DNA from 2 places in the Lysinibacillus sp. FSL K6-4013 genome. Region 1 is predicted to be linked to the other one. Evidence: riboswitches for the same ligand, from Rfam matches in the RefSeq annotation. Region 1 holds a riboswitch; the other holds the start of a gene.
The links. A riboswitch is a leader RNA that binds a small molecule or an ion and turns the genes downstream of it on or off. The one in region 1 is predicted to bind FMN.
Positions count from the first base shown of each region.

Region 2: another riboswitch for FMN. It lies ahead of ribE (riboflavin synthase); the one in region 1 lies ahead of MHB39_RS06495 (ECF transporter S component).

Region 1 is NZ_CP152031.1:1,358,754-1,368,622, forward strand. It holds gene resA (thiol-disulfide oxidoreductase ResA) at 1-58, shown strand, start outside; gene MHB39_RS06465 (cytochrome c biogenesis protein ResB) at 65-1,741, shown strand; gene ccsB (c-type cytochrome biogenesis protein CcsB) at 1,738-2,919, shown strand; gene MHB39_RS06475 (response regulator transcription factor) at 3,035-3,751, shown strand; gene MHB39_RS06480 (ATP-binding protein) at 3,744-5,519, shown strand; gene sigX (RNA polymerase sigma factor SigX) at 5,577-6,131, shown strand; gene MHB39_RS06490 (RNA polymerase subunit sigma) at 6,128-7,414, shown strand; FMN riboswitch at 7,559-7,745, shown strand; gene MHB39_RS06495 (ECF transporter S component) at 7,963-8,550, shown strand; gene MHB39_RS06500 (sodium-dependent transporter) at 8,770-9,869, shown strand, end outside.
Region 2 is NZ_CP152031.1:1,616,248-1,626,116, forward strand. It holds gene MHB39_RS07765 (YibE/F family protein) at 1-225, opposite strand, end outside; gene MHB39_RS07770 (YibE/F family protein) at 222-1,346, opposite strand; FMN riboswitch at 1,567-1,692, shown strand; FMN riboswitch at 1,809-1,934, shown strand; gene ribE (riboflavin synthase) at 2,134-2,772, shown strand; partial or broken gene ribB (3,4-dihydroxy-2-butanone-4-phosphate synthase) at 2,797-3,423, shown strand; gene ribE (6,7-dimethyl-8-ribityllumazine synthase) at 3,442-3,924, shown strand; gene MHB39_RS07790 (spore germination protein) at 4,063-5,502, shown strand; gene MHB39_RS07795 (ATP-binding protein) at 5,825-7,132, shown strand; gene MHB39_RS07800 (histidine phosphatase family protein) at 7,232-7,780, shown strand; gene MHB39_RS07805 (GNAT family N-acetyltransferase) at 7,794-8,639, shown strand; gene MHB39_RS07810 (copper amine oxidase N-terminal domain-containing protein) at 8,791-9,869, opposite strand, start outside.

The DNA of each region.
Region 1 (9,869 bases):
AATGACGGAGAAGGATATTGCTTCGTACATGGAATTAGTGAAGCCAAATAAGGAGTAAATGACGATGGAAAAAATCATTTGTGCTTGTGGTCATAGTAATCCATACGGCACGAAGCTTTGTGAGAAATGTGGTCGTCCTTTAACCGAGGAAGAAAAACAAAATAAGGTTGTTGATATGCGCTATGATGGTATGGCCATTCGCTCCAAAACATATAACAAATCATTTGTTGATAAAATATGGAATTTCTTCTCAAGTGTTAAAGTTGGTATATCCTTAATTATTATCACATTAATTGCTGCTTCAGTCGGAACATTACTACCACAAGAGTTTTACGTAAAAGCTTCTGATATGGAGAAGGGGGCTTACTACGCAGACGTATATGGTACATTCGGTAAAATCTATTATACGTTGGGGCTTTCGGATTTATATAGCTCATGGTGGTTCCAGATTTTGGTTGGTATGCTAGCGGTATCAATTATAGTGGCAAGTCTTGACCGAGGCATTCCACTTTATAAATCATTAAAGAATCAACGTGTTAAAAGACATGAAAGCTTTATGAAGCGTCAGCGCATTGTTGCAGAAGGACAAGTGTCAGCCAGTGCGGAGGAAACGCTTGATAAAGTGGCTCAAAAAATGACTGAGATGAAGTATTCTGTTCGTCGAGATGGTAGCGCTCTCTTAGCTGAAAAAGGACGCTTTTCTCGTTACGGTCCGTACATAAACCATGTAGGTCTCATCATTTTTTTAGGTGGTGTCATGCTACGTCTAGTCCCAGGATTCTATGTTGATGAATCGATATGGGTGCGTGAAGGTGAAACACGAGCTATCACTGGAATGGAAGGCTATTTCATTGAAAACCGTGATTTTATTTTAGAAACACATGATAATACACCTCAAGGCGAGCAAGTTAAACAGGGTGTGAATGTAGTGGCTAAAAACTTCCAGACCGATATTACACTATACAAGCAACCTGAAGACGCATTACCAGGTGATACGGAAAATCTAGAAAAAGTAAAAGACTATTCCATTCGTGTAAACCATCCTTTGAAAGAAGATGGCTTTGCGCTTTACCAGATGGATTATCGTCTAAATGAATTAAAACAAATGAACTTTGAATTAATTAATAAGACAACAGAGAAATCATTAGGTAAGGTAGAGATTGATTTAACAAATCCTAAAAAGGAATATGATTTAGGGAATGGTTCATCCGTTCAAATTCTTGTCTATACACCTGATTTTGATGGATTTGAAAATGGTGAACCTCAGACTAAAACGTCTATTCCAAATAATCCTGCATTTTTATTTAAAATGACTACACCAGAAACACCTGAAGGAGAAGTAAGCTTTGTTGAAATTATGCAGCCTCCTTTAGAACCACTTGGTGAAAATAAATATAGAATGAAATTTGCTAGTGCAGAAATGCGTGATATGTCAGGTATTACAGTACGTAAAGATAGTACCATCCCTATTCTGTTTGTTGGTGGTGTCATCTTTATGATCGGTGTTGCGATTGGCTCTTACTGGAATCATCGTCGTCTATGGCTTCAAGTGGAACCAGACGGCCGTGTGTTAATGGCTGCCCATGTCAACAAAAATATGTTCAGCATGAAAAAGGATTTAGATGCTGTTACAACATTTGCTGCATTGCCTCCATATATAGATCAGTTAGAGAAAGATGAGGCTAGCGAAGAGTCCACAAATGGTGGCATTAAAGAAAAGGAAGGTGACAACACCTTATGAGTTTGATTGACATAAGTGGAAACTTACTATTTGTAGCATTTATTGCTTATCTAGTAGCGACATTATTATTTGGTGGTTCAATTAAGCAAGCGAATGCTACTGGTAAAAATACTGATAAATGGGGCAAGCTTGCCATTGTGGTTACCATTATTGGTTTCCTATCACAGCTTAGCTATTTTATTACGCGTTGGATCTATACAGGACATGCGCCAGTAAGTAACATGTTCGAATTTACAACTGCCTTTGGTATGTTCATTGTCGGCGCGTTTATCTTAATTTATTTTATTTATCGTTTGACTGCACTTGGATTAGTGGCATTGCCAGTTGCGCTTTTGATCATCGCTTATGCAGCAATGTTCCCAAAAGAAGTAAGCCCGTTAGTGCCTTCTTTACAAAGTCATTGGTTAACAATTCACGTTATTACAGCTGCATTAGGACAATCTATTTTAGCGATAAGTGCTGTGGCAGGACTTATTTACTTATTAAAAGTAGTTGATTTAACAAAGCCTTCTAAACAACGTTTTTGGTTAGAGGCCGTTATGTACTGTCTTGTAGTAGTTGTTGGGTTTGTTGCAGTTACATCTACATTTAGTGCGATGGATTATGAGTCTAGTTATAATTATGTGGATAAAGAAGGAACTACTCGTAAAATTATTTACAATTTACCTCCAGTATTCGGTATGAATGAATATGAAGTGATAGAAGAACATGGCATGTCGCCATTAGTAGAAATGCCAGCATTAATTAATGCGAAAAAATTAACAACTGTTGTTTGGTCATTAATGGTAGGATCTGTGTTGTATTTATTAATTCGTTTAATTGCTCGCCGTCGAATTAGTGCCATTTTCCAACCACTTGTTAAACGTGTCAATTTACAATTACTTGATGAAATTGGTTATCGTTCAGTGCTGATTGGTTTCCCTGTATTCTCCCTTGGTGCTTTAATCTTTGCGATGATTTGGGCACAAATTGCTTGGAGTCGTTTCTGGGGTTGGGATCCAAAAGAAGTATGGGCTCTTATTACATGGTTATTCTATGCAGCATTCCTGCATTTACGTCTATCAAAAGGCTGGGAAGGTCGAAAATCTGCTTGGTTAGCATTAATTGGTTTCGGGATTATTTTATTCAACCTAATTGCTGTTAACTTAATTCTAGCAGGTTTACACTCCTACGCGTAACCTGTGAAGCAACAAGCCTTTTCGCTGTAGCGAAGAGGCTTTCTTTTCTTTTCAATATGTGTCACACCATGTACAATAGAAGTTAGAGAAAGATTGGAAGAGAGGGATCGTGAAAGTGTCAGAAAATATTTCAGTATTAGTAGTAGATGACGAGGATCGTATTCGCCGCTTATTAAAAATGTATCTTGAGCGTGAAGGATACCTTGTTGACGAGGCCGAAAATGGTGAACAAGCGATCGAGAAATCTTTAGAAAAAGAGTATCACTGTATTTTACTTGATATTATGATGCCTGAAAAAGATGGGCTAGAAGTGTGTGCGGAAATTCGAGAGCGCGCAGCAACACCGATTATTTTATTAACTGCCAAAGGCGAAGAAGCGAACCGTGTACAAGGGTTTGAGCTTGGTGCAGATGACTATATTGTAAAACCATTTAGTCCTCGTGAGGTTGTGCTACGTGTGAAGGCTATTTTACGCCGTTCACAGGCTTTCTCACCAACGACAAATGCGTCTTCTTCAAAAGATTTAGTGGTGTTCCAACATTTAATGATTGATCATGATGCACACCGTGTGACTGCAGAGGGCATTGAGGTTAATTTAACACCGAAAGAGTATGAATTGCTTTACTTTTTAGCGAAATCGCCAGACAAAGTATTTGACCGTGAACAACTACTAAAAGAGGTATGGCATTATGACTTCTTTGGTGATTTACGTACAGTGGACACACATGTAAAACGTTTACGTGAAAAGCTCAACCGAGTTTCTGAAAACGCTGCTAAAATGATTGTGACGGTTTGGGGCGTTGGATACAAATTTGAGGTTGTCAATGAATAGAATATGGAATAGTGTTGTCGGGAAGCTATGGGTAACCATATTGCTTCTCGTTTCATTTGTATTATTTGTTTTCACGGTGTTAATGCTTGAATTTCTTCAAAATTACCATATGCAGCAAGCAGAAATTTCATTGCGGCAAACAGCTGCAACGGTAGCAAGTATAGTAGATGACAATGAAACAGCCGAATCTACCTCGGAATTATTAAAAGATATTTTACCTACAGGGACCAATGCATTGATCGCTATCAGTCATGTTGAAGTGTCCTTTGCGATGCAAGAAGGTGTCAATAAAAAAGAAATACAAGATACCATTTTAGCCAATAAATCTTTTCATGAAGTGTTTCAATCAGATGAACCGATTATTAAAGAAATGATGATGCCTTCTTCAACTGATCAAGAAAAGATGGAATCTTATGTCGTACTTGGTTTTCCGCTAAATGTTGAAAATGCAGTACATGGAGCTGTCTTCATCTATCAAAGCCCTGATGCGCTACATAAAACGTCTAAGGAAACAACGAAAATTGTCTTTTTAGCAGCCTTCATAGCATTTGTGTTGACGACATTCTTCGCATTTTTCCTTTCTTCACGTATTACTTCGCCATTGAGAAAAATGCGTGAATTGGCTTTTGAAATCGCGAAAGGGAATTTTGAAGCGAAAATGCCTACTACCCAAAATGACGAAATTGGTCAGCTTGCCGTTGCCTTTAACCAAATGGGCCGTCAATTAAAGCATAATTTAGAGGTCATCAATCAAGAAAACGAACAGCTTTCTAATATTTTGACATCTATGACAGATGCTGTGATTACATTTAACCGTGATCGTACAATATTATTAAGTAATCCACCAGCAGAACGGCTAATGCAAAAGTGGTTTGTGAATAAAGGCTCACAAAGTGCTAAACCTATCCCGCCAGAGCTGTATCATATGCTTGATCATGTGCTGATGTTTGAGGATAAACTAGAAGAGGAAATTGAAATGGACGGCAGCTATTATACGTTTACTATTAGTCCCCTTTATAGTGGTGAAATGATACGTGGCGCTGTGGCTGTTATTCGTGATATGACTGAACAACATCGCTTAGAAAAACTTAGATCCGATTTTATAGCCAATGTCTCTCATGAGCTACGGACACCGATTGCCATGCTTCAAGGTTACTCGGAAGCATTGATGGATGATGATTTTATTCAGGATCAGGAAGAGCGTAATGAGATTACCAAAATTATTTATGATGAATCGAAGCGAATGGGCCGTCTTGTGACAGATCTATTAGATTTAGCACGCATGGAATCAGGGCATATGACGCTATATAAAGATGAATTACCGATTAACTCTACATTCGAACGAATTACACAAAAATTTGCGCAGGTAGCAAAAGAAAAGCACGTTCGTCTGCAATTTGACAGTGAATTTAATGACGAAGCTATGATTAATATAGATGAGGATCGCATTGAACAAGTGCTTACAAATTTAGTTGACAATGCCCTTAGACATACAGATGAAGGGTCTGTGACTGTAAAAGTAGAGCAGGAGCCGACATTTGCTAAAATATCTGTCCAAGATACAGGACACGGTATTCCTCAAGAGGACTTACCCTATGTCTTTGAACGTTTTTATAAAGCCGATAAGGCACGTACTCGTTCCAAGGGTGGAACTGGTCTCGGCTTAGCCATTGCTAGAAATATTGTGAAGGCACACTCAGGTAATATAATGGTAGACAGTGTGCTGAAAGAGGGTACGACCTTCACGTTTTATTTACCGTTCGATTAATAACATGTATTGCTATTAATTGGCTGTAACTTCTATGAATGTAAGACGACAAATATTATAGAACGGGGGTGGAGTGCTTTGAATGACTCCGTGTTCCATCGACTATACGATGCATATCACCAAGACGTGTTTCAGTTTTTAATATATTTAGTAAAAAACCGTACACTTGCCGAAGATTTAGCACATGAAGTTTATGTACGAGTGTTGCGCTCGTACGATCAATTTGCAGGGAATAGTAGTGAGAAAACTTGGCTATTTGCTATTGCCAAAAATGTAGCGATTGATCATTTTAGAAAGCAAGCTGTACGCCAAAAGCATTCACATGATTTCTTTGACTGGGAAACGGAACAGCTCCATTCAACCACACCATCACCGGAAGATATGCTACAGGCCAGTGATGAATTTATGCAGGTAGAATCAGCACTTGAAAACTGTACAGGCGACCAAAAAATGGTCATTATTATGCGCTATTTTCAGGACTTATCAATTGCAGAAACAGCGCAAATACTAGATTGGACAGAAGCTAAGGTAAAAACCACCCAGCATCGAGCCATTAAATTTTTAAGGCAACAGCTACAGCCGATTAGAGAACAGGAGGCGAAACGGCAATGACGCATAAGCCATTTGATGATGAACAGCTTGAACATGTATTGAACAATGCCCCTAAGCTTTCTGACCGCCGTTCAAAAGAAGAAATATTAAATCGGTTAATGGCAGATGCTCGCTTGCAGGATAATAGTCACCTTCAAGAAGCGATACAACAACCTATAGAGAATGAAGAAGCACAACAAGAAAGTAAACCTTTGATTCAAGATGAACAACCATCACGATTTAAGTTCCGAAAAATGTCGATTTTTACGAGTATAGCAGCTGTTCTCGCGTTAACGGTGCTCGTTGGCTCCATGGTCATGAATAATAACGCTAGCCAAAAAGATCTAGCTAGTACACCGGAAACGGCTAATTACTCTACATTACAGGAAGATCGTTCTGCTAAAGAGGCCGCTACCCAGGATGAGGCACTTCAATCCAGTATTGTAGCGGAGCATGAGCGTATGTTATCTTTACGGTCATCAGTCTATGAGGAAGATGTGAAAGATGCTGTCGTTTTTCGTATTGGTTTGGCAGGACGTGATGCAGAAAGTGTACCAATGACATATGTTATACCAAATGAGCGTGTAGCAACTGATTTTGGGACGCAAAAACCTTCTACTTTACAGATGTATGAGAAATATGCTCCTCAAATTGATGAAGAAGCCAAAGGGTTTACGGATTATCATCCTTTTAAGGGTGAACTGAAGGAGAAAGATGACAAGCTTGTCCACGTTTTACCAAAGGACAATAACTATGATGTTGCTTCAGCTACCGTTAATGAATACAAAGGTACTTTAGAGGATACATTCTCGGATTCTGAATATACGGAAGTTGAGATTCAAAATGAAGATGGCACACCTTATGAGTTTTCTCAAGAGGGTGAGCCAAGCCAAGCCATGTCATTAACAAACGCCAAACATTTTAATTATTATTTATACCAAGATGGTAATGGGGCAGAATATCTATCACCAGATTTCCGTCAAACATTTGCTAATGTTACAGAGGCACTTACATTAATGAAAAACAAAAATGATGATGTTTATGTAACAGTTGTTCCTGAAAATGTGACATACACGGTGAAAGAGGAAGCAGAAGGTGTAGTCGTTACATTCGATATCCCTTTAGATTTAGCATCGATGGAGCCAATTCGCGCTACCCAACTGATTGAGGCTATGATGTTAACTGCTGCTAGCTTTGACCAACAATTACGCTTAGATAATGTGGTCCAAGAAAGCTGGGAAGGATTCGATTTTAAAACGTATTTGCCAAAGCCTGTGGGGCCAAATAAACAATATATGCCTTAGACAAAATCAAAAATGGAGCATTCCTGTAACATGGAATGCTCCATTTTTACAATACATACAAATCTAATCGGATTTTTTTTAAGCAGAACTATTTACTTTTTCTTGATAATTAATTATAGTAAGGTTGTAGTATAAAATAATATGATTCATCTTCGGGGCAGGGTGAAAATCCCGACCGGCGGTAATAGAGTGGTGAACCGTTAATGTTTTTCATTAACTCGAATGGTTTATGCTTCGCTCTTCAGCCCGCGACCTGTGCAAATTTATTTGCATGGCTGACTTGGTGTGATTCCAAGGCCGACAGTTAAAGTCTGGATGGGAGAAGATGGAGGTACGATCGTCATTCATTGTTATGAAATGAACTATGACCGAGCGCTTTTTTTGTATGACTTTTTAAACAGTGCTTAAAAATAGTTTATGTTGACGCTTATTCGTCATGCCTTTCTCCCTTGTGCTTTTCATGCATAAGGGTTTTTTCATGCTAACAATTGAAAGATCGTCACCTTTCTTCTTGCGAGATTGAATCAGCAAAGAGGAGAGAGTTTTCTATGAAGAAAAATGTTAAACTTCAATCGTTTATTACGATTGGCATGCTGAGCAGTATTTCGTTTTTATTAATGCTTTTTAATTTCCCAATTCCACCATTCCCAGCATTTTTGGAAGTCGACTTTAGTGATATGCCAGCATTAATAGCAGCCATCACTATGGGGCCTGTGGCTGGTATTTTAGTAGAATTATTTAAAAATGTATTGGATTGGATTTTCTCGGGAACGCCAACAGGTGTGCCAGTAGGTCATATTGCCAACTTTGCAACAGGTATTTTATTTATTTTACCAGTAAGCCTTATTTTTAATCGCTTTAAAACAATTGCTGGTCTTGTTGGAGGTTTAGCGACTGGAACAGTTGTAATGGCAGTAGGCATGAGTATTTTAAACTACGCAGTATTTTTACCGATGTACACATACTTCTTAGGTATGGAGCCTGTTGTAGGTGATTCGCTTTATAAAATGATCATCGCTGGGATTTTACCATTTAACATTGTAAAAGGTATTTTATTAACGGCTATTATGGCGTTTTTATTTACAACAATGCGCAAATGGATCGACCGCCAGCGTTCTATCTATATAACAAAATAATTTTTACTAACCTCGGGTGAACATACCTGAGGTTTTTTGTTGGAAGGAATGATGGATAGGGAAAGGTGTGAAGAATAGAAAGGCTAAACTAACGGATAAATATAGAAAAAAGTAATGGGGTAAAAAAGCTAACTAGTACTTTATAATTACAACCTAGTCGAAAGCTATATTTTCATGTAAAATAGAGAAGAGTTTAGAATGTTTGAGGAGTTTGAAGAGATGAGTGGAAAAAAAGGACAGTGGTCTAGTAAATTAGGTTTTATTTTAGCATCAGCTGGTGCGGCGATCGGACTAGGGGCAATTTGGAAACTTCCCTATGTAACAGGACAAAGTGGTGGAGGAGCATTTTTCCTTATCTTTGTGTTATTTACCTTGTTAATAGGACTACCGATGTTATTGTCCGAGTATGTTTTAGGACGTGGTACACAATCCGAGGCTGTAACAGCGTATAAAAAAATTGCTCCAACTAAGCCAGGCTGGGCTTGGATTGGTCGAATGGGCGTGCTAGGCTGTTTTTTATTATTAACTTTTTATAGCGTAGTTGGAGGTTGGATCTTTATTTATAGCGGGCTAGGTGTAGCTGGCGCGGTAATTGATCCAGCAGTAGATCCAGCTGAACTATTTGGAAAAATTATAGGTACGCCTTGGATTACGCTAGTTGGACTAGTGTTGTTTACATTAGCCAACGTACTTGTGATTTCATTAGGTGTACAAAATGGAATTGAAAAGGCCAATAAATGGATGATGCCGTTACTCTTCATAATGTTCATTGTCCTTGTTGTGCGTGCAGTTACATTAGATGGGGCAATGGAAGGGGTAAAATTCTTCTTATGGCCTGATTTCTCGAATATTACAGGTAAAGCATTATTAGAAGCCCTAGGACAATCGTTCTTTGGGTTAGCAGTAGGCTTTTCTTGTCTAGTTACATATAGCTCTTATTTAAAAAAGGATGTCAGTCTTCCGAATTCAGCGGGTTCTGTAGTGTTGTTAACCGTGCTTGTTTCATTTTTAGCAGGTTTAGCGATTTTCCCTGTGGTGTTCGCCTTTGATTTAGAGCCAGCAGCGGGTCCGGGTTTGCTATTTATGGTGCTGCCAACAGCTTTTAGTCAAATGCCATTTGGTGAAGTGTTTTTAGCCATGTTTTTATTGCTATTTTTATTTGCTACATTAACGTCATCATTTAGTTTATATGAGATTATCGTCGCGGCATTTATGGAGCATAGTCAGAAATCCCGACCGATGTGGACGCTTTTACTTGGTATAGTCGTATTTATTGCAGCTATTCCAGCAGCACTTTCTTCGAGTGTATTATCGGATAT
Region 2 (9,869 bases), 260 kb from region 1:
ACTGTTTGTTTTATTGATATAGAAAAGACTAATACAGCTAATGACCGTACAGGCAATAAACGTCAAGATGATGGGGCTATTTTTAGGGTTTGTCATTAAAAAAATGGTGACAAAGAGCACACCAAAGTTTAGGAATAAAGAAAGAAATGAGCGTATCCCCTGTCTACCGCCGACAAGTACCATTAACACGAATAATATAACTGCTAATAAGACGACAACATTCATCCTTGAACCCTCTTTCGATTAATGAAAAATATAGCGGTATACTGACTGATAGGAATCGTAAGGACAACACCAATACCCCCTGCTAAGGCACGGGCTAATTCTAATGAAAGATTTAAGGACAATGTAAGCCCTAATGTGGAAGAATTTTTTAAATAGAGAATAATCATAGGTATGGAGCCGCAAAGGTAGGCAAAGAATAAGATACTTGTAATGGTACCCATAATATCTTTACCGATTTCATGTCCCGAAGATTTCAGAGCCTTGACAGAGATTGTAGGATCTTGCTCGTATAAAGCAAAAATTGAGGAAGCCATTGTAATAGAAACATCCATTACTGCCCCAAGTGAGCCAATAAATAAACCTGCCATAAAGACGGTACGATAGGGACGTGTTAAAAATTGCATTTCTTCATAACGAAGACCATTTTCACCTGTCAACCACATTACAATAGAGCTTATGATAAGCGCTATAACAGTGCCTAAAAGTGTGGACACGATGGCTACATATGTTTTTGTATGCAATCCACTAATAAGTAGTAGCGAAATAATCGTAAATAGCAGGGCGCAAATGCCGCTGACTAATAACAGGCTTACGCCCCCATGCTTCACATAAAGATCTAATGCGAATGATAAAATCACAGCATTGACACTCAAACTAATGATAGAAAATAAGCCTTGTCTTTTACCTACAATAAGTAGGGCAAAAATAAAAATCCATGCAATCATAACCATGGTTTGATCTCGTTTTAAATCGAGAATGGTTCCTGTTAAAACAGATTGTGTTGTGCGATCATCTAGCGTGACAAAGATTTCATTGCCTACATGGTATTCTTGATCAAAAGCACCAGACGAAGAATAGTCATTCGTCAAATGAATGGATTGCCCCTTATGCTGACCATTTTTGATAATGGCCATCATCTCCTGTGTAAACAAAAAATCCTCATTTTCATACATATCTGTCATCGGTTCTGATGCTGTTACATCCACTTGCGTTATTTCGGCTATCGGTCGATCATAAAATTGTTCGTTATGATGTACGAAAACGATCGAAACCCCACAACAGAGTGCTAATAGGGCATAGAAAATAGCTTGTTTAAAAGGTATATTTTTAAAAAATGTCAAGTAAATGACCTCCAAACTGCTAGACTGAATAGTCACTTGTAAAGGAACGTTTTTTTGATTAAGAAGTTCCATAAACAGGTTAAATGTCATCATTTTAATAACTTCTTTTACATTTTTCAAGTCAAGTCAAAGCTGTTTAAAATTTATGCTTCGAAAAAAATTTAAAAAGAAGGATGGATAATATAATAAAATAGTGTTATCGTAAGACTAGCTAAATAAAAATATTCTTCGGGGTAGGGTGAAATTCCCAATCGGCGGTGATGAAGCAATTCAAAGTCCGTGAGCGCAAGCTGATTTGGTGCAAATCCAAAACCGACAGTTACAGTCTGGATGGGAGAAGGGTAAAAATGCGAACTTTTTAAATTGATACTAATTTAGAAGGTTTATTTGACTATGCATTTATTACAAAACTTCCTAATCATCTTGTGGGAAGTTTTTTTATTTAGCTACAATCGAATAGAAGATGTTCTTCGGGGTAGGGTGAAATTCCCAATCGGCGGTGATGAAGCAATTCAAAGTCCGTGAGCGCAAGCTGATTTGGTGCAAATCCAAAACCGACAGTGATAGTCTGGATGGGAGAAGAACGAGTGAGATGACAGTCTATGAAAAAATTGTTTTCAAATAGGCTTATTTGTTGATGTCTTATACTCCCAAAACCCCTTTGATGTAAAGGGGTTTTTATTTTTTATTGCTAACGAGAGAAGGGAGAAGGATAAGGCACAAAAACAGGTGGATCAACTTTAAAAGTTAAGGATAGAAGTGCTAATAAAGTAGAGTAGGTGATGGAATGTTTACAGGACTTGTAGAGGATATTGGTATCATAAAAGCTGTGCAAAGCGATCGGGACAGTATGAAAATTACGGTTCAATCAGCCAAGATAACGGAGGATGTCAAGCTTGGTGACAGTATAGCGGTCAATGGAGTTTGTTTAACGGTGACAAATTTCACACAACAGCAGCTTACGATGGATGTTATGCCTGAAACAGTCAAAGCAACAAATTTACACCAGCTTGCAATAGGTGATTCTGTTAATTTGGAGCGTGCCATGCCTGCTAATGGGCGATTTGGTGGCCATTTTGTTGCTGGTCATGTTGATGGAGTCGGCAAAATTTTGCGAAAACGTCCAGTAGCAAACGCCGTTTATATTGATATCGAAATGTCAGAGGAACTAACCAACTTTTGTATTCCAAAGGGTTCCATAACAATTGATGGCACAAGCTTAACCCTTTTTCATGTTGAAGCCAAGAGTGTCACAATTTCACTTATTCCACATACTTACAAAGAAACCGTTTTAGGTATGAAGAGGGTTGGAGCAATCGTTAATATCGAAACCGATTTAGTTGGAAAATACATTATAGGGCAATTAAAAAAGGGGCAAACAACGCCAGCTATTACAAGAGATTATTTAGCACAACATGGTTTTTAAATCACAGAATAGGAGTTGATCATCGTGCTACATTCAATTGAAGAAGCCATAGAGGATTTAAAGCAGGGCAATATGATTGTGGTGGTTGATGATGAGGATCGAGAAAATGAAGGAGATCTACTGGCACTCGCTGAATTCATCACACCAGCAACAATCAACTTTATGGCAACCAATGGTAGAGGTTTAATTTGTACGCCGATTTCGCAGCAGCTTGCACAAAAGCTAGATTTATATCCAATGGTTCAGCACAATACAGATAACCATCAAACCGCATTTACGGTAAGTATTGATCATGTAGAAACAACGACAGGGATTAGCGCCTTTGAGCGTGCGCTAACGATACAAAGAATGATAGAAAAGCAAGCTAAGCCAACTGATTTTCGTCGACCAGGCCATATTTTTCCGTTGATTGCGAAAGAGCAAGGAGTGCTGGAACGGAGAGGGCACACGGAGGCCACTATTGATCTAGCGAAGCTTTGTCATAGCGTACCTGCAGGTGTTATTTGCGAAATTATGGGTGATGATGGGCACATGCTTCGGTTTGAAGAACTAACAAATTACGCTGCACATCATGGCTTAAAAATGATCTCGATAGAAGCATTGGTTGCTTATCGTAAACAATTATCCACTAATAAAACTAAAATTTCTATGTAAAAAGGAGAAGGAACAATGGGTCAAACATTTGAAGCACAATTAATTGGAACGGATTTGAAAATTGCAGTAGTAGTGGGTCGTTTTAATGAGTTTATTACTAGCAAATTATTGGATGGGGCAATGGATGGTTTAACTCGTCATGGGGTTGATTCTGCATCTATTGATGTTGCATGGGTGCCAGGAGCTTTTGAAGTTCCTTTTATAGCGAAACAACTGGCAGAAACGAAGAAGTATGATGCTATTATTGGTTTAGGTACTGTTATTCGTGGCTCTACAACACACTATGACTATGTTTGTAATGAATCAGCAAAAGGCATTGCCAATGTGTCATTGTCAACGAATGTACCTGTTATTTTTGGAATTGTTACTACTGAAAATATTGAACAGGCAATTGAACGTGCAGGAACAAAATCTGGTAATAAAGGCTATGATGCGGCAATGTCTGCAATTGAGATGGCAAATCTAAAGAAAATGATTGGATCAGAACAATTTGAATAGTCGTCACAACATTTGTTTCTTTGAATATTTTGAACAACCATGGGAAAAATATGCTTAAGTGTATTTATTGAAGGTGATTGTTTTCATAAATGTACTAATCTTGAGCTGGCTCAGTAGGAGATGAGAAGTATTTCATCAATGGAACAAATTAATTTGAAAATGTTGAAATCACTATTTCAACGCTCTGCTGATGTGATTTTCCAACAATATAATTTTCAGCAATATACAGTACATTTGATAACTTGTGATGCAATGGTCAATGAGCAAATACTTCAAACTGTGGTTGTTCAACGTGTTCAATCTTTGTTAAGCAATGTCACTGAGGACATGCTAGAGGAAGAAATCGAACAGCATTTACACATTCCCTATTTACAAAAGATTTTATCGAAAGAGGATGCGGTAACTAGGGTCTATAAAGGCCATGTCTTACTGTATTTTGAAGAAAATCAATTACTTTATTCTAGTGATATTTCAAAAAGACCCAATCGAGAGCCTGGGGAAACAACATTAGAACTAGTAGTAAAGGGACCTAGAGATGACTTTATTGAAGATGTTTTTATTAATATTGCTTTATTAAGAAAACGATTACCGACTAATTCTTTTAGTGTAGAGACATTAGAAATTGGTAAGCGTTCTAAAACAACCGTAGCCGTACTATATATGGAAGACATTGTGAATTTAAATATGCTGGAACAAATTCGACTACAATTACAAAAAATTGATACGGATATTGTTATCAATGGCGACTTATTAATGGAAAAAATTGAAAAGACAGCGACAATTCTTCCAAGACATGATTATACAGGAAGACCTGATTTTGCTATGCAGGCCTTAATTAGAGGAAGAATACTCTTAATGATTGATGGTGTGTCCTATGCCATAATTACACCTACAAATATTATGTTGCTCTTTAAATCAGCAGAGGATAATGAGTACCCACTCATTGTTAGCTCGATGGAACGATTACTAAGAATTGTCGGGATATTAATAAGTATGCTACTGCCAGGTTTTTGGCTCGCATTGACGACATATCATCAAGAACAGCTTCCTTTTCTACTACTGGCAACAGTTGTCGAATCGAGAACAGGATTGCCTTTTCCAACAATTCTAGAAATTTTAATGATGCTATTTATGTTTGAATTGTTTCGTGAAGCCAACTTACGTCTTCCGAGTGCCATCAGTGGCTCAGTTAGTGTGGTAGGGGGACTAATTATTGGGGATGCAGCGATTAAAGCAGGTGTTACAAGCCCCTCAATGATTGTTGTGATTGCCATTTCCAGTATCGCTGCATTTACATTGGTCAATCAATCCTTTGTGACGGCTATGAGTATTTTTCGATTAATCATTATTATGGCTTCGGCGTTTTTTGGTTTATTTGGTTTTTTTATATCCGTGTTTTTCATCCTTTTATACACTGCGAATATGAGAGTCTTGGGAGTGCCATACGTAAACTTTAGTGCCGATTTTGAAAAGGGCAATATACGTAAGTCCTTATTGCGACTATCTCCAAAGGGCTATAGTAAACGACCTACCTTTCTAAAGCCGCAGGATCAAACACGGACTTCAAGTAAAAAATAAGCATATTGTGATGAGATCAGGTATTGTTGATACCTGATCTTTTTTTGATACCTTAGCTTTAGTGGTTTTTTCAATTTTCGATTTAAATAGGAAATGAGACATAAAAAGTTATTACTTATCTTTTTAGTTTACTTTCTTGTCAAGGATTATTAAACTATTTGTTACAGTGTGTAATTTTTGGTGTGAATAAAATAAAAATTGATTTTGTGTTTTAATTTATGTAGGATATACAAGCAATGTTTGCTTTACAAACAAAAAAATAGAGTTAATTATAATATAATAATATTCTAGAATATTTATAGATGAGGAAGTACCGTTTTTTATGAAAAATAGAAAAATAAAACTAATATTAATTCTATCAACGATTTTATTATGTTTGTTTACAAGTTTAAACATCTTTACATCCTATGTAAAAATAAAAAAGACCGTTGAAGAGTCGATTGCCAATCAAAGCTTAGAAGCAGCCCATTCTATTGCTGCATCCATAGATACGGATGCCTATCAGCAATTTTTAAATAATCCACAGGAAAATGATTATTATTGGAAAGTAAGAAATTATTTAAACGATGCAAGGATAAAATTAGGTGCACTATTTGTGTACACCTTAAAGGTGGATAATCCTGAAGTATCTATAGCCATGATTACAGGGATGCCAAAAGAAATGAAAGAGGGCTTCGGTATTGGCGTGGTTTGTACTGTCCCTGCAAAGCATGTTGAAAAGGCCTATAATGGTGAAACCTATGTTACAGAGGTAATTCATGATTCTGAACATGGGTCTTATTTATCTGTTGGTGCACCCATCAAAGATGATAATGGAACAATTATCGGGTATTTAGGCATTGACATTAGTGCAGATACGCTAAATGGTATTAAGGGTAAAGTCATTGAAGACAACCTATTTAACTTTATTTTTAATGGTGTACTTATTTTAATTGTCATCGGTTCTTTTTTATTTTTACAAAGATGGTACCAAAAAGAGGTGGCGAAGGAAGTTGGCGCTACAGAGGACACATATCTAGCAGAAATCAAGACATTGATTACTTCGGTGTCGTCCCTACGTCATGATTTTACGAACCATATCCAAGTGTTACATGGTTTATTACAATTAGAAAAAACAGATCAGGCGAGACAATATTTATCCTCACTATCAAAAGAAGTTCAGGCGATCAAGTCATTAAAATTAAATATTGATCATCCAGGTTTGTCCATCTTAATGCAAACGAAGAAATTAACGGCTCAAAATCATCATATTGATATGGATTTTACGCTTTCTCAAAATGACTTTAATAAGATTAAAACGACAGATTTAATCAAGATTCTATCCAATTTAATTGATAATGCGATTGATGCTGCTGTTGAATTACCTGAGGAACAACGTAAGATTAAGATTTGCTGTACAGCAGATGATTCACAGTATGAATTTAAAATTACCAATACTGGGCCAAATATTGCGAATCCCGATCACATATTCAAACAAGGGTTTTCAACGAAAAAACATGAGAATGGTAGACTAAGAGGACAAGGTTTATTTATTGTCAAAGAAATTGTCACTAAATATAATGGTCATATTTCAATTGACTCATCAAAACATTTAGAAACGACTGCTATTGTCAGAATTCCAATAAAATAACAGAAAAAAGCTTCCTACAAAAAGTTGTGGGGAGCTTTTTTCTATGTACAGCACATACATTACAAAGTAGAAAGTGATATGATGAAGGAGATGAAGAAAATGGAAAAGGGTCTCCTAGCGTTATTGAGAAAAGGTGGGCTAACTTTATATGCAAGACACGGAACAGCAACTATTGGTGTAGATCAAGCATATGGTACATTTCAAAGTTGTCAAAATCAACGGAATTTATCCGATCAAGGTCGTAGGGAGGCAATTTATTATGGTCAAATGCTACGCTATTGGCAAATTCCCATCCTTTCCACCATCACTACCAGTCCTTTTTGTCGGACCATTGAAACAGCACGTTTGGCATTTCCAAACAGCAATCTCCAAATTGACCCCTTCTTGTTTGAAATCTTTATGTTAGGTGGCAATCTTCCTACAGCAGTGCAAAGCAGTATATTAACGATTTCTACATCGATGCTGGAAATCATCCCACCCGAGGGCATAAACAACATAATCATTGGGCATAGCTTTCCAAGAAATGCGGGGCTGGGTATCATTTCGAATATGGGGACGGTTGTCATAAAACCTAAAGGTCAAGGACATGGTTATGAGATTGTGAGAAAACTAACCTTAGAAAATTTAGCAGCATTAGATTCCATTTGAAAAGAGGGATACTATGAAGATTAAAACAGTTGCACAATGTACATTAGATGAAGTATTGAAAGCATGGAACAAAGGCTTTGAAGGTTATTTTATTGAAATTAATATGACAGCAGATATGTTTTTACAGCGACTAGTGGGGGAGGGGTTATCTCCTGAGCATTCTATTGTCGTTTTTGATCAAGAGGAACCGATTGCCATTGTGATGAATGGCTTTCGTACCATCGAGGGCCAAAAAACAGCTTGGAATGGTGGGACTGGTATTTCTCCAGCATATCGTGGTAAGGGTGTCTCGCGCCTATTAATGGAGGAAACCCTAGCTATCTATAAGCGAGAAAATGTAGAATTGGGTACGTTAGAAGCCATTAAGGAAAATCAGGTAGCCATTGCCTTATATGAAAAATATGGCTATGTGGTTGCCAATCAATTACTATTTTTAAGCGGCGAGTATGAAGCCAAGGTAACATCTACTGTAGCCCTTTATATAGCGACCATTCGCCCTGAGCAGCTAGCACATCTATCTTTCTATCGAGAAAATGTTCCTTGGCAGTGTAACTGGCAGAGCGTGAAGCATGGAGAAGCAAGGGTGTTTTATAATGATAACAATGAACCACTTGGCTATATGCTATACAAAACATTGTGGAATGAATATGGTGAGGTGGAGCGTATTCTACTTTATCAAATGGTAATACTAGAGGAAAGTAATGTAGAGTTAATAACACAGTTTTTAGCAAGTATTACAACACATAAAGTCCATTTAACGACAGTGAATTTCTTAGCGAGCAATCCAGCAACGAGCTATTTGTTAAAGCATGGATTAAAGGTGACAACAGAGCAGGTACAGATGACAAAGCAACTATAAGCAAGGCTGTCGTTCAGTATACGAATCAATAAAGAGTGGAAATAGAGCGACGTATGTAAAAAGCAGAGGGAAAAGTAATTACAAAACAACAAGGGCTCCTTATGGTACATGAAGCGCCATAAGGAGTCCCAGCTATGAAAAAATAATTGACCTATTGATTAATTTGAGGGTCTTGGGGTGCCTCATTATTGTTATTATCAGGAGATTTCTTGAGTTGCACCGAATTATTGGATGTATTCGATAGCGAAGAAGTTCCTTTCGCCAAAGTCAGAACCTTAGCAACATATTCTGTAGATGAATCAAGTTGATTACCAAATGCATCTACTGGTATGCTTAGCGCTTGGCTGACGTTAGAGAGATTATTCGGATAAATTCTGGTGCTATTTGGATTGCTAATAGCATCCTCCAATTTGAAACTATCTGCTTTATCCTTAGGTAACATAAACACTCTATACTCCGTTACGCTTTGACCATTTTTGACATCAAAGCTAATGTTTATATTGTTATATTTATATCCGTCGCCCTGAAGACTGAGTGTTACTTTCTCCACTGATCCAGGGGCTGAAAGGTCTTCCAAAGCAATGTAGGAAGATGGGTAGGATAAGCTATACATTTCCTTAGAATTTCCACCACCTACAGACAAGATATATACGCGATATTCTTGGCCATTCGTTATAAGTCTTCCGTCTGTATCTCTACTATTAGCCCCCAATTTCACACTATACTGGCCTTTACTCCAACCTGTATAATTAGTTGCTCTAATAGCTGTATTCAGATCAAAGTCATTTGCCTTTGATGCAGGTACAACTAGAATACGGTAACTATCTATATTTGATTCATCAGAAGGTTTTGTAAACGAAATCTGTAGATCTCGACCATCTCCATAATCACCAACATCGCTAACATTAATATTGCTTACTGCCTGAACAGCTTTGCTTTTACTAATTGTAATCACAGGTGAAGGAGAGGATAGAGCGTAGGCATTTAAAGAGTTACCATTTGCAACAGTCAGTACATAGACGCGATAGCTAGTTCCTTCTGTAATAAAATTACCTCGTACATCCCTAATCCCATCCAATGTTCTATTTGCTGCTAAATTTCCACCTTTGCTTTCTGTGATGTAATAAGAGCTACTATTGGCTTGTGAAAGATTAAAGCTACTGTAATATGCAGTTGGTACCATTAAAATCCGATAATGATTAACATTCGATTCATCTGTAGGCTTCGTGA